2 regions of the Kutzneria kofuensis genome follow, and region 1 is predicted to be linked to the other one. Evidence: riboswitches for the same ligand, from Rfam matches in the RefSeq annotation. Region 1 holds a riboswitch; the other holds the start of a gene.
The links. Region 1 has a riboswitch for cobalamin ahead of cobN (cobaltochelatase subunit CobN). Riboswitches for the same ligand answer to the same signal wherever they lie in the genome.

Region 2: it holds a riboswitch for cobalamin, as region 1 does, so the genes downstream of both, metE (5-methyltetrahydropteroyltriglutamate--homocysteine S-methyltransferase) here and cobN (cobaltochelatase subunit CobN) in region 1, are expected to answer to the same signal.

Annotation. Positions count from the first base shown of each region.
Region 1 covers NZ_JACHIR010000001.1:5,756,376-5,763,605, reverse strand. The annotation lists gene hisC (histidinol-phosphate transaminase) at 1-348, shown strand, start outside; gene BJ998_RS26735 (glycoside hydrolase family 76 protein) at 367-1,425, shown strand; gene BJ998_RS26730 (hypothetical protein) at 1,437-1,721, opposite strand; gene cobN (cobaltochelatase subunit CobN) at 1,906-5,562, opposite strand; cobalamin riboswitch at 5,599-5,725, opposite strand; gene BJ998_RS26720 (SAM-dependent methyltransferase) at 5,858-6,670, opposite strand; gene lon (endopeptidase La) at 6,932-7,230, shown strand, end outside.
Region 2 covers NZ_JACHIR010000001.1:1,072,249-1,079,478, reverse strand. The annotation lists gene BJ998_RS04935 (AAA family ATPase) at 69-2,762, shown strand; gene BJ998_RS04930 (SRPBCC family protein) at 2,755-3,183, opposite strand; gene BJ998_RS04925 (enoyl-CoA hydratase/isomerase family protein) at 3,352-4,107, shown strand; gene BJ998_RS04920 (hypothetical protein) at 4,482-4,946, shown strand; gene BJ998_RS04915 (TIGR01777 family oxidoreductase) at 4,843-5,730, opposite strand; cobalamin riboswitch at 5,792-6,014, shown strand; gene metE (5-methyltetrahydropteroyltriglutamate--homocysteine S-methyltransferase) at 6,134-7,230, shown strand, end outside.

The DNA.
Region 1 (7,230 bases):
ACGGCGCTGCGCAAGATGGCCGTGCCGTTCGGGGTCAGCCAACTCGCGCAGGACGCGGCGATCGCGTCGCTGGCGGCGGAGTCGGAGCTGTTCGAACGGGTGGAGCACATCACCAAGGAGCGCGGCCGGGTGCTGGACGCGCTGCGCGACCAGGGCTGGACGGTGCCGAGCTCCGAGGGCAACTTCGTGTGGCTGCGGCTGGGCGAGCGGACTTCCGAGTTCGCCGAGCTGGCGCAGGCCCAGGGCGTGATGGTGCGGCCGTTCCCGGGCGAGGGCGTGCGGGTGTCGATCGGCGAGGTCGACGGCAACGACCTGTTCCTCGGAGTCGCCGAAGCCTTCCGATCTTGATCTGTCACGATTTCCGGCATGCTTTCTCGTCTCGGTGCGCTGTTGTGCGTGGCGCTGCTGGCACTGCCTGTCACCGCGCAGGCGGCGCCGGTGGCGCCCTCCCCCGCGATCAAGTGGATCACTGAGGCGTCCGCGACACTCGACCACTGGTACAACCCGGACGACGGCCGCTACAACACGACGAACTGGTGGAACTCGGCCAACGCGCTGCAGGCCCAGCTGATCGCGTCCAGGCTGCTCGGCAACGACCTCGGCGAGCGGCGCGCGTCCAACACGTACAACCAGAACATCGGCACCTGGTTCCGCAACGACTACTACGACGACGAGGGTTGGTGGGGCCTGGCCTGGGTGCAGGCCTACGACCAGACCGGCGAGCGGAAGTACCTGGTGCTGGCCGAGTCGCTGTTCACCGACATGGCGCACGGCTGGGACCTGCACTGCGGCGGCGGCATCTGGTGGTCTCGGGACCGTAATTACAAGAATGCGATTCCCAACGAGCTGTTCCTGTCACTCGCGGCCGCCCTGTCGCTGCGCACCACCGGGCCGGCCGCGGCCAACTACGAGCAGTGGGCGCTGCTGGAGTGGGACTGGTTCGAGCACACGGGAATGATCAATGCTCAGGGCCTGGTCAACGACGGGCTGACCGACGACTGCAAGAACAACGGCCGTACCACGTGGACCTACAACCAGGGTGTGGTCCTGGGTGGTCTGGCCGACCTGTACCGGCTGACCGGGCGAAGGGACCTGCTGGCCTCGGCGACCTCGATCGCCAACGCGGCGATGACCAGGCTGACGGATGCCAACGGGGTGCTGCACGAGCCGTGTGAGAAGCAGCGCTGCGACGTCGACCAGACGCAGTTCAAGGGGATCTTCGTGCGCAACCTGGTGGCGCTCAACGAAGTTGCGCCGTCAACCGCCTACACGGCGTTCGCGGTGCGCAACGCGCTGGCCGTGTGGAAGTCACGCAACCACGCCAACCAGCTCGGCCTGTTCTGGAGTGGCCCCTTCGACGTCGCCGACGCCAGCCGGCAGAGCTCGGCGCTGGACTGCCTGAACGCCGCGATGCAGCTGAGCTGACGGTCTCTGGGCTAGTTGACGATCGGCTGCGTCAGCGTGTCGATGTTGTCCGGCGGCGGCAGCTCGGCGCTGCGCTGCGCCGGGACCGGTGTCGACTCGGCCCGGTTGATCACGACGACGTTGGCCATCGGGTCCGGGTCGTCGGTCAGCATCGGCGACAGCGAACGGGCCACCGCCTTCAGCCGGCGCAGCCGGCGCGCGGCCAGGAAGCCGATGAACCGGGGCGAGGTGAGCCACCAGCCCAGCAGGAGGCCGCCCGCGGCGATCGCGGACAACACCATCAGCTCGACCCGCACGGCGCACCCCCTTCCCCAGTGACGGACCCGTCGGAGCGCTAGCTGGTACGGCGTCCGGCGCCCCGGGGTTCACCGCCGCGGCTCGTGACCGCGGCGGCGAACCCGCGTCGCGCTACCTGTCATTAAAGGACCTTCGGCCCGGAAATGCGCGTGAAGTCACCGGTCTGGGGTCAAACGGCGCGGGTTATTCCTCCAACTGGCCTTCCAGTTCCAGATAGACCGTGCGCAGTTGGTCGAGAACGGTCTCGTCCGGCTGCGACCACAGTCCCCGATCGGCTGCTTCCAGCAGGCGCTCCGTCACGCCGCGCAGTGCCCACGGGTTCGACTTGCGCATGAAATCCTGGACTTCCTTGTCGAAAACGTAGGATTCGGCCAGCTGCGCGTACATCCAGTCGTCGACGACGCCGGCCGTGGCGTCGAACCCGAACAGGTAGTCCACTGTGGCCGCCAGTTCGAACGCTCCTTTGTAACCATGTCGACGCATGGCCGAGATCCAGCGGGGGTTGACAACGCGGGCCCGAAACACGCGCTTGGTCTCCTCGCCGAGCGTGCGCGTGCGAACCGCGTGCGGCACCGCCGAGTCGCCGACGTAGGCGGCCGGGTTGTCGCCGGTCAGCGACCGCACCATGGCGACCATGCCGCCGTGGTACTGGAAATAGTCGTCCGAATCCGCGATGTCGTGCTCGCGCGTGTCGACATTCTTGGCCGCCACCTGGATCCGGCGGTACGCGGTCTCCATGTCCTGCCGCGCCTGCGCGCCGTCGAGGCCGCGGCCGTAGGCGTAGCCACCCCAAGTGGCATAGACCTCGGCCAGATCGGCGTCGTCACGCCAGTTCCGGGAGTCGATCAGCGGCAACAGGCCGGCGCCGTACGCGCCGGGCTTGGAGCCGAAGATCCTGGTGGTGGCGCGGCGCTCGTCGCCGTGTTCTTCCAAGTCGCGGCGGAAGTGGGCGGCGACGTAGTTGTCCTCGTCGGACTCGTCGAGCCGGGCGACCGCAGCGATCGCGTCGTCCAGCACGGCGACCACGTGCGGGAAGGCGTCGCGGAAGAAGCCGGAGATGCGGACCACCACGTCGATCCGGGGGCGTCCCAACTCCGACACGGGAACGATCTCGAAGCCGGTGACCCGGCGGGACGCGTCGTCCCACACCGGCCGGGTTCCCAGCAGCCACAACAGTTCCGCGATGTCGTCGCCCTGCGTGCGCATCGCGGAGGTGCCCCACACCGTCAGGCCGACGCTGCGCGGCCATTCCCCGGTGTCCTCGTGATACCGGGCCAGCAGGGAATCCGCCAGCGCCGAGCCGACGTCGAAGGCATTGCGGGAGGGAATCGCCTTGGGGTCGACGGAATAGAAGTTGCGGCCGGTCGGCAGCACCGACACCAGGCCGCGGGTCGGCGATCCGGACGGGCCCGGTTCGATGAACCGGCCGTCCAAAGCGCGCAACACGTTCCGGATCTCGTCGGTGGTCCGCGCCAAGCGTGGCACCACCTCGTCGCGGGTGAAGCCGAGCACCGTCTCCACGCTCTCGACCCGTTGCCCCAGCACGGTTTCGGTGATCCCGTCGGTCGCCCAGCCGTTGTCGTGCACGGCGGTCACCAGCCGGCGGGCCAGTTCCTCAAGCAGGTCGACGACATCGGCTCCGGTCTGGGCCGGACCCTCGACCAGTTCGGACAGTCCACCGGTATCAGGCACCCTGAGGCCCGGGTCGGCCAGCAGTGTCTCCTCGTCCAGTCCGAAGTGGACTGCCAGCGCGGCGCGCAGACCCGTGATGGCACCGACCTTGCCGCCGAAGACCTGCCGCGCCCGCAGCACCGCGAGCACGTCGTTGATCAGCTCCTCACCCTCCGGCGCGCGGCCGAGGATGTGCAGGCCGTCCCGGATCTGCACGTCCTTGATCTCGCACAGGTAGCCGTCGATGTGCATGACGAAGTCGTCGAAGTCCTCCTCGCCGGGGACCTCGGCCTGGTGCAGGTCGTGGTGCAGCTTGGCGCTGGTCACCAGCTCCCAGATCTGGCCGCGCACGGTCGCCAGCTTGGACGGGTCCAGCGCCTGCACGGTGGCGTACTCGTCGAGCAGCTGCTCCAGCTTGGCCATGTCGCCGTAGGTGTCGGCGCGGGCCATCGGCGGGATCATGTGGTCCACCACGGTGGCGTGGGCGCGGCGCTTGGCCTGCGTGCCCTCGCCCGGGTCGTTCACGATGAACGGGTAGATCATCGGCAGGCCGCCGAGCACCGCGTCCGGCGCGCAGTCGCTGGCCAGGCCCAATCCCTTGCCCGGCAACCACTCCAGCGTGCCGTGCTTGCCGAGGTGCAGCACCGCGTGCGCGCCGAACTCCTCCTCCAGCCAGCGGTAGGCGGCCAGGTACTGGTGCGACGGCGGCAGGTTCGGGTCGTGGTAGATGGCGACCGGGTTCTCGCCGAAACCGCGCGGCGGCTGGATCAGCAGCATCACGTTGCCGAACCGCAGCGAGGCCACGTAGATCTCGTCGTCGGTGACGTAGAGCTGGCCCGGCGCTTCGCCCCAGTGCTCGACAACACCGTCACGGAAGGACGGCGGCAGCGCGTCGAACCAGGTCCGGTAGGTGGCGGACGGGATCTTGATGGCCGCGCCGGACATCTGCTCCTCGGTCAGCCAGTCCACGTCGTGCCCGCCGGCCGCGATCAGCCGGTGGATCAGCGTGTCGCCGTCCAGTGTGGACACGTCGAGGCCGCCGAGGTCGTAGCCCTGCTCGAGCATGCGGCGCAACAGGATCACCGCCGAGGCCGGGGTGTCCAGTCCGACCGCGTTGCCCACGCGGGCGTGCTTGGTCGGGTACGACGACAGCACGATGGCGACCTTCTTGTCCTGGTTCGGCACGTGCCGCAGCCGGGCCAGCCCCACCGCCGTGCCGGCCACGCGCGCCGACCGCTCCGGGTCGGCCACGTACACCGGGATGCCGTCCGGGCCGTTCTCCTTGAAGGAGAAGGGAACGCCGATCAGCCGGCCGTCGAACTCCGGGATCGCCACCTGCATCGCCGCGTCCATCGGTGACAGCGCCGCGTCCGACGCCTGCCACGTCGCCCGGGACGACGTGAGGCAGAGCCCCTGCAGCACCGGGATGTCCAGCGCCGCCAAGGCGCCCGCGTCCCAGGCATCCTCGTCGCCGCCCGCGCTGGCGTCCGCCGCCACCGCCCCGCCGGCCGCGAGCACCGTCGCCACCACGGCGTCGCAGTGGCTCAGAACCTCCAGCAGGCCCGCCGATTCGTCGCCGGCCAGGCCGCGCAGCGAGCCGCAGAACACCGGCAGCACGTTCGCCCCGGCCGCCTCCACCGCGTCCGCCAGCGTGTCCACGAACGCCGTGTTCCCCGCCAGCGCGTGCGCCCGGTAGAAGACGATGCCGACCGTCGGCCGGCCGTCCTCGTGCTGACGCTCGCCGTGCACGCCGTATACCGGCGTGCTCACCGGCGGCTCGAAGCCCTCGCCCGTCAGCAATACCGTGTCGGACAGGAAGTTCGCCAACTGGCCGAGATTGGCCGGGCCGCCCTCCACCAGGTAGGCAAGCGCTTGCGTGGCCACGCCCGCCGGCACCGTCGACGCCGCCATCAGCTCCGCGTCGGGAGTCGCCTCGCCGCCGAGGCACACGGTCGGCAGGCCCGCGGCCAGCACCGCGTCGAGGCCCTCCTCCCAGGCCCGGCGGCCGCCCAGCAGCCGCACCACCACCAGGTCGGCGTCCCGAAGCAGCCCCGGCAGGTCCTCGACCTCCAGCCGGGCCGGATTGCCCACGGTGTACTCGGCGCCGCTCGCCTTGGCGGCGAGCAGGTCGGTGTCTGCCGTCGAGAGCAGCAGGACGCGCGAAGTCATCAGCCGTACCCTCCTCGGGGTCCCGCGCCCCGGGTAGAGACATCACGGCCGGTGGTGGAGTGTCTGGCTTTCACAGTGGCGCGACCGCCCCGGACTTGCACCGGGTTCCTCGCAACACCGCCGTCTGGTCCGGCTCAGCCTAGCCACCGAACCCGCCCCACCCGGGCCGCACGAGACCCACCCCACGCGGCCCATCCCTTACCCGCACGTGAGTGGCTCATTTGCGCTTTTACCCCGACCTGAGTGGCTCAGGTGCGCCTATATGCGAAATGAGCCACTCACGTACCCCAAAAAATCAGGGCTTGCGCGCGACGCCGCCGTAGGATAGGTGGACCTTGCCCTCGTTCTGGTCGTTCCACTCCGACCGCCACTGCCGGACGGGAACCACACCGGGGTCGATCAGCTCCAGGCCGGTGAAGAACTTGGCCACCTCTCCGTACGGGCGAGGGTGCAGCTGGGCGCTGATCTGCCGGTAGATCCCCTCCACCTGGCTCACCGCCCCCAGCTGGTCGTCCGGCACGAAGTCGACGGTCGCGTGCGATATCGCCATGTAACTGCCGGGCGCCAGGGCATTGCGGTAGGCCTCGACGAGGCCGTGCGGATCATCGGCGTCCGGCAGATAGTGCAGCACGGCGATGGCGATCAGCCCGACCGGCCGGGAGAAGTCGATCATTTCGCGGACCTGCGGCAGGTTCAGCACGGAGTCGGGGTGGCGCAGATCGGCCCGCACCGGTGCGACCAGCGGGTTGTGGCCGAGGATGGTCCGGCTGTGCGCCACCGCGATGGGCTCGTTGTCGACGTACACCACGCGGGCGCCGGGATTGATCCGGTGCGCGATCTCGTGCACGTTGCCCACGGTCGGGATGCCGGAGCCGAGGTCGAGGAACTGGTCGACACCGGCCGCCACCAGGCACGTCACCGCGCGTCTCAGAAAGGACCGGCTGGCCCGCATGCCGTTGGCCACCTCGGGCATGGCCTGCACGGCCTTCTTGGCGGCGGCCCGGTCGACCGCGAAGTTGTGCGCGCCGCCGAGGAAGTAGTCGAGGATCCGGGCCGGGTTGGGGCGGTCCAGGTCGACGTCGGCAGGTATCCACCGAGGACGGTGCATCCGCGCGACCCCTTCCGCAAAATTTCACCCGATCGTGTTAATGGTGGGGGCGCGGCTTGCCCGGTGTCCACCTCGGTCGGGTCACGAACACGCAGGGATTTTGTCGCGTCACGGCGCGTTTGGCCAGGTGTGCCGCACCGTCAACAAGGTCACGCTCAGTGACCGTGGCGCGGATCGCTGTCGGCGAACATCCGTTCGGGAACACTTCCCGACTCCAGTTGGTTGAGCCAGTACGACTCAACCTTGTGGAAGGTGGAAGACGTGAGCGAAACACTGGCACTCCCGGTGCTCCCGCTGGACGACGTGGTCGTGCTGCCCGGCATGGTGGTGCCGGTCAAGCTCGCCGACGCGGAGATCCGCGCCGCCGTCGAGGCCGCGCAGGCCGGCGACACCGGGTCGAAGGTGCTGCTGGTGCCCCGCCTGGAGGGCAAGTACGCGAAGGTGGGCACGCTGGGGGTGATCACCCAGATCGGCCGGCTGCCCGGCGGCGAGCGCGCGGCGGTCGTCCGCGGCACCGACCGCGTGAAGATCGGCACCGGCACGACCGGCCCCGGCGCGGC
Region 2 (7,230 bases), 4.7 Mb from region 1:
GGCCAACGTCGCGAAAAATGGACCCGCAAGTACAGAAGATCCCACGGATCCCGCCAGTTTTCGGTCGCATGTGGACGGTGCTGGGCCCGGGTAGGCTCGCCGACGTGCTGCTGGGACGACGACGCGAGCAGGAAACCCTCGACCGACTGCTGCGGGACGTCCGCGGCGGGCGGAGCCGGGTGCTGGTGCTGCGGGGCGAGGCCGGCGCGGGCAAGACCGCGCTGCTGGACTACCTGGCCGACACCATGCCCGGCGACAGCGTCTCGCGGGCGATCGGCGTCGAACCCGAGAGCGAGATCGCCTACGCCACGCTGCAACGGCTGTGCGCGCCGCTGATGGGGCACGTCGACCGGCTGCCCGAGCCGCAGCGGCAGGCGCTGGAGATCGGCTTCGGGCTGCGCTCCGGCCCCGCGCCGGACGTGCTGCTGATCGGGCTCGCGGTGCTGGGCCTGTTCGCCGAGGCGGCGGCGGAGCGGCCGCTGCTGTGCGTGGTGGACGACGTGCAGTGGCTGGACCGGATGTCCGAGGTGATCCTGACCTTCGTCGCGCGGCGACTCGACGCCGAATCCGTCGCCCTGGTGTTCGCCGCGCGCAGCCCCGGCGACGAGGAACTCCTCGGCGGGTTGCCGGAACTGCGGGTCGACGGGCTGCCGGACGGGGACGCCCGCGTGCTGCTCGACTCGGTGCTGCCGGGGCCGGTGGACGCGCGGGTCCGGGACCGGATCGTCGCCGATACGCACGGAAACCCGTTGGCGCTACTGGAACTTCCGCGCGGCCTCTCGCCGGCGGAGCTGGCCTTCGGCTTCGGTGGGCGGAATGCGTCGCCGATCGCCAACCGGATCGAGCAGGGCTTCCAGCGGCGCATCGCGGAGCTGCCGGCGGACACGCAGATGTTGTTGCTCGCCGCCGCTGTCGAGCCGCTCGGTGACGTGCCGCTGCTGTGGCGGGCGTTGGAGCGACTGAAGGTCGGGCCGGACGCCGCCGCGCCGGCCGAGTCCGCCGAGCTGATCCAACTCGGCGCCCGGGTTCGGTTCCGGCATCCGCTCGTGCGGTCGGCCAGCTGGCGGTCCGCCACACCGGCCCAGCTGCGCGAGGTGCATCAGGCCTTCGCCGACGTCACCGATCCGCGGCAGGATCCCGACCGGCGGGCCTGGCATCGGGCGCACGCCGCGGTCGGACTGGACGAGGAGGTTGCCGCCGAGCTGGAGCAGTCGGCCGATCGGGCCCGCGCTCGCGGCGGGCATGCCGCTGCCGCCGCGTTCCTCGAACGGGCCGCCGAGCTGACCGCCGACCCGAAGCCGCGCGCCGCCCGCGCCTTGGCCGCCGCGCAGGCCCGGTTCGCCGCCGGGGAACCGGGCAAGGTGCCGGAGTTGTTGGCAGCTGCGGAACTCGGGCCGTTGGAGCCGCTGCACCAGGCCGGCGTGGAGCGGCTGCGGGCCCAGGTCGCGTTCGCCGTCAACCGGGGGCGTGCCGCCGGACCGCCGCTGCTCGCCGCCGCGCAGCGGTTGGAAGGGCTCGATCTGGTCGCCGCTCGGGAGACGTATCTGACTGCGCTCGGTGCTGCTCTGCATGCTGGCGACGACCTGCGCCCGGCCGCCGAAGCCGGCCGGGCCTTGCCCGCCGGTGACGATCCGGCCGGGTTGCTGCTGACCGGGTTGTCGACGTGGGCGCTGGACGGCTACGAGCCGGCGTTGCCGCAGCTCACCCGCGCTTTGACCGAGGACCTTGGCCTGCTGTGGCTGACCGTGCCGGTGGCGCAGGAGGTGTGGGACGACGCCGTGTGGCATCGGCTCACCGCGTGGGCGGTCGGCGCCGCTCGTAGCGCCGGCGCGCTTTTCGTCCTGCCGACGACGCTGACCCTGCGCGCCGGCGCGCTGCTGGCCGACGCTCGGTTGGCCGACGCCTCCGCGTTGCTGGACGAGGCCCGGTCCATGCAGGAGGCCACCGGCCTCGCCGGCGATCCGTTCGCCGCCCTCACCCTGGTTTCCTTGCGGGGCGAGGAAAAGCCGGCGCTGGAGCTGATCGAATCCGTCAGCCGGGATGCCGGTGAGCGTGGCGAGGCTCGCGTGACGGCCATGGCCCACCACGCCCGTGCCCTGCTCAACAACGGCCTCGGCCGCTACTCGGCCGCAGCCTCCGCCGCCCAGCAGGCCACCGGGCACCTCGCCGTCACCCACTGGGCGCTCCGCGAGCTCGTCGAGGCCGCCGCCCACGCCGGCGAAACCGCCGTCGCCGCCGAGGCTCGCGACCGTCTCGCCGAACACACCCTTTCCGCCGGCACCGACTGGGCCCTGGGCACCCAGGCCCTCGCCGATGCGCTCGTTTCCCCGTCCGATGACAAGTACGAGGAGGCCATCTCCCGCCTTTCCACCGGCCGCCTCGGCTTTCTCGTCGCCCGCGCCCAACTCCTCTACGGCGAGTGGCTCCGTCGCTGCAACCGCCGCTCCGACGCCCGCACGTACCTCCGCCCCGCCCACGAGCTGTTTCAGGCCTGCGGCGCCGCGTCCTTCGCCGCCCGCGCCGCCCGTGAGCTCACCGCCACCGGCGAGACCGTCCGCAAACGCACCGGCCCCGTCAACGAGGAGGAGCTCACCCCGCAGGAGTCCCAGATCGCCCGTCTGGCCGTGGCCGGCAAGACGAATCCCGAGATCGCGGCGGTGTTGTTCCTCAGCCCGCGCACGGTCGAGTGGCACCTGCGCAAGGTCTTCACCAAGCTGGGCATCACGTCCCGCCGCGAGCTGGAAGGGGCGTTGGCTACCTAGCCTTCAACGCCGCCGCGAAGGACTTCCGCAGGCTCGCCGGCCCCACGATCGGCAGCGCGGCGGCGAGCAGGCGCTGCTTGAAGTTGTGCGGCTCCCGGGTCAGCTCGACGTCGACCCGCGTGCCGTCGCCGTCCGCGCTGAGCTGGAACACCCAGCCGCCGCCGGCCCCGAACAGCTTCGACTCGTGCGTGGACACGGTGACCCGCCCCTTGGCGGCGTCCCATTCGTACCGGGCCCGCTCCCAGGCGGCGGCGGTGCCTTCGGTGACCTCGGCCCAGGTGTCGCCGACCGCGTGCACCTGGAAGTGGTCGGTGTCGATCGACGGCCAGTTCTGCGCGCGGGCCGGGCCGAAGTCGGTGAGCACGGCCAGCGCCTCGGCCGGGCTGAGCGTGGAGACGAGGTGAAAACGGGTGACGGACATCGGATTTCCTTCCCTGGTCGGTGTGACGGGAAAATCGTCGCCCCGGACCCGGGTCGCTCGCCCCAGGGTGAGTCACCGGCCGACACCCTGGTGGCGTCAATTCGGACCGGGGTCGATGCCCGAACGTGCCGTTGCCGCTGGTGACGCCGTTCTCGGATAATGGGCCGAGTGGGTAACTGGGCTCTGGAAAACCGCGATGGCATCGCGGTTCTGACGTACACGCGGCCGCCGCGGAACTATCTCGACTTCGCCTCCATCGCCGAGCTCGGCGATCTGCTGGAGCGGGTCGGGAAGGATTCCGACGAGCTGAAGGCCGTGATGCTGACCGGCGGCGTGGACGGCTACTTCATCGCGCACGGCGACCTGGAGGACCTGCAGCGCCTCGGCCGCGGCGAGGGCGAGGACGGGCCGCCGGCCTGGCGGCGGGTCACCGACCTGGTGCGGGACATCCCGCAGCCGGTGGTCGCCGCCATCGACGGCCAGGCCTGGGGCGCCGGCAACGAGCTGGCCATCGCCTGCCAGCTGCGGGTCGCCTCGGAGCGGTCGCACCTGGGCAATCCCGAGGTGAACGTCGGCATCACCACCGGCGGTGGCGGCACGCCGCGCCTGCTCCGGCTGATCGGGCCGGGCCTGGCCGCCGAGGTCCTGCTGCGCGGCCGGGTGTTCCGCGCCGAGGAGGCGCTGCGGGTCGGCTGGGTCAACGCCGTGCTGCCGAACGAGGGCTTCGTCGACGCCGCCGTCGAGTGGTGCCGCAAGCTGGTGGAGCTGCCGACCGAGGCCGTCTACGCGACTAAGCGGGTCCTCGTGCGGTCGGCCGAGCTTTCCCTGGACGAGGGGCTCGCGCTGGAACTGGCGGAGTTCAAGCAGATCACCGGCAACAGCCCGGCCATGGACGCCCGCATCCGGCAGATCGCCGCGGAGTAGCGGAAATCACGTTCGGCCCGGCATGAACAGTCGTTCGTGCCGGGCCGACCTGTGTCCGGGGGACGAACGCGCAACCGAATCCGTCCGTCCGGCCATGTCCTCACTCGATCGACCGGCGATGCCCGGTCGCCTGCTAGCCTCGCAATAGATATACAGATATATGTATTGAGAGAGGGGAAGGTGACGGCAGGACAGATGACTCGACGGGGAGCGCTGGCGTTCGGTGCCGCGGCGGCCGGTCCGGGCGCGGCTGCGGGCCTCGGAGCGACGAACTCGACCGGCCGGGCCGCCGCCGCCCCGAAGAAGACCTTCGCGGCGCTGCCCGTCACCGCGCGGCCGCGTCCCCGTTCAAGGCCTGGGGCACCGCCGACTCCGTGCCCGGCGTGCTCCGTGCCCACGACGTCCTGGCCAAGCTCGACATCGACACCTTCGTCGGCGGCCACGTCCACCGCCTCGGCACGCCGAAGGACATCCGCGACTCCCGCGACTTCACCTACGACCTGTGGAACACCACCAACCGAGTCGTCGGCCGGACCAGGCTCGCCGACTACACGAGCCAGGTCGAGCCCGGCAACAGCTGGGCCGGCTTCCAGCTCTACTACGACGCCATCGCCGACCAGGTCGAGCCGGAGATCGTCCAGCGCTGGGCCGACAAGCTCGGCGGCGTCGACGTCTTCACCCGCGACAACGTCGTCACCATCGCCGTCTCACTGCTCCTCGACGCCCCCAAGGACATCAACTGCCCCGCACCGCGGCGGCCAGCGCCTCCGCGACGGTCGGGTGCTGGAACTCGAAGCCGTGGCGCATCAGGGCATCGGGTACGGCGCGTTGGCCGGTGAGGGCGCCGGCGTCGGCGAGTTCGCCGGCGAAGAGGCGGAGCAGCCAGGCGGGATAGACCCAGGGGGTGGGGCGGCGCAGGAGTTGGCCGAGTGAGCGGACCATCTCGGCGTTGGTGACGGGTTGCGGGCCGGAGAGGTTGAGGGGGCCGCTGATGTCCTGCTGTTCCAGGGCGAACCGGATGGCGGCGACCTCGTCGGCGAGGGAGATCCACGACAGGTACTGGCGACCGGTGCCCATCCGACCGCCGGCGCCCCAGGCGACCATGGGGCGCAGCTGGCCGAGCAGGCCGCCGGTGGGGGAGAGCACGATTCCGGTGCGCAGCAACACAACCCGTGCGTCGGAGGCCGGCTTGCACGCCTCCTCGCGGTCACGGTCCATCTCGGCCAGGAACCCGGCGCCGGCCGGCGCGGACTCGTCGATGACGCGGTCCCCGGTGTCGCCGTAGTACGCGACGGAGGAGCTGTTGAGCAGCGCGGGAACGCCGTGCGCGGCGACGGCGTCGGCCAGTACCCGGGTCGGAACCACGCGGCTGGAGAGCAGTGCGGCTTTGAACGACGGGGTCCACCGCTCGGCGGTGGTGTCGACCGCGCAGAGGTTGATCACGGCGTCGACCCCGTCCAGCGCCCCGTCGGCGATGACGCCCGCGTCGGGATCCCACGACCGCTCGTCGGCGGCCGCGGCCGGGCGGCGGACCAGCCGGATCACCTCGTGCCCGGCGGCCCGCAGGACCGGCGTCAGCGCGGTCCCGATCACGCCGGACGCGCCGGCCACGACAACGCGCATCGGTCCTCCCAAGGTCGGGTTAACGGCGTTAACTCTAGCGGTGGTCCACCACCCCGGCGCTACAGTGGGCAGCGCAGCTGGTTCGGGCGCCGTGGGCTACACGACGGCGACCGAGGCAAGAGGGAACCCGGTGCGAATCCGGGACTGCCCCGCAGCGGTGAGTGGGAACGACCGCCGTCAGACGGCACTGGGCCACCCGGCCTGGGAAGCGACGGCCAGTAGGAAACCCGGCGAGCGCCGGACCGCCCACGAGTCCGAAGACCTGCCCGCTGTGCATCCCACGACCGTGGGGTGCTGGCCGAGACCTCGCGGGTGGGTCGTCGCTCCAGTCCCGACCGGATGCCGGTCGAGGCCGGTCACGCGCGCGCCCGCGGGTCCACGTGGACTCGCGAAGGAGAGCCCCGTGACCCCGACAAGCACCGCCAGCCGTGCCACCGTGTACGGCTATCCTCGCCAGGGCGCCGACCGCCGGCTGAAGAAGTCGATCGAGTCGTACTGGGCGGGCCGTGTCGACGCCGATGCCCTGCTCGGCACGGCGCGTGAGCTGCGCCGGCAGAACCTGGCCGAGCTGCGCGACGCCGGCATCGACGAGATCCCGAGCAACTATTTCTCGTTCTACGACCATGTCCTGGACACGGCGTGGCTGCTCGGCGCGATCCCCGAGCGGCACCTCGCCGCCGTGCCGGACGCGACGACCCCGGCCGGCCGGCTGGACCGCTACTTCGCCATGGCGCGCGGCACCGCGGACGCGCCGCCGATGGAGATGACCAAGTGGTTCGACACCAACTACCACTACCTCGTGCCGGAGCTCGGGCCGGACACCCGGTTCACGCTGGACGCCGGCAAGCCGCTGGCGGAGTTCGCCGAGGCCCTCGACCAGGGCGTGCGAACCCGGCCGGTGCTCGTCGGCCCGGTCAGCTTCCTGCTGTTGGCCAAGGACCCGACCGGCGCCGACGGCTTCCGGCCGCTGGACCTGCTCGACCGGGTCGTCCCGCTGTACGTGGACCTGCTGCGGCAACTGCGCGCGGCCGGCGCGGAGTGGGTCCAGCTGGACGAGCCGGCGCTCGTCACCGACCAGCCGGCCGACGTGCTGGGCAAGGTCGCCGAGACCTACGCGGCCCTGGCGGCCGAGCCGGCGCGCCCGAAGATCCTCGTCGCCTCCTACTTCGACCGCCTCGGCGACGCGCTGCCGGTGCTGGCGTCCGCGCCGGTCGAGGGCCTGGCGCTGGACTTCACCGGCAACGCCGCGGCCAACCTCGACGGCCTGGCCAAGATCGGCGGCGTCCAGGACAAGCGGCTGGTCGCCGGCGTCGTCAACGGCCGCAACGTCTGGGCCGTTGACCTGGCCGACGCCCTCGGCACGCTGGGCACGCTGCTCGGGCTGGCCGGCTCGGTGGACGTGGCGGCGTCCTGCTCGCTGCTGCACGTGCCGCTCGACGTCACCCTCGACACCGACCTGGACCCGGAGATCGCCGGCTGGCTGTCGTTCGCGCGGCAGAA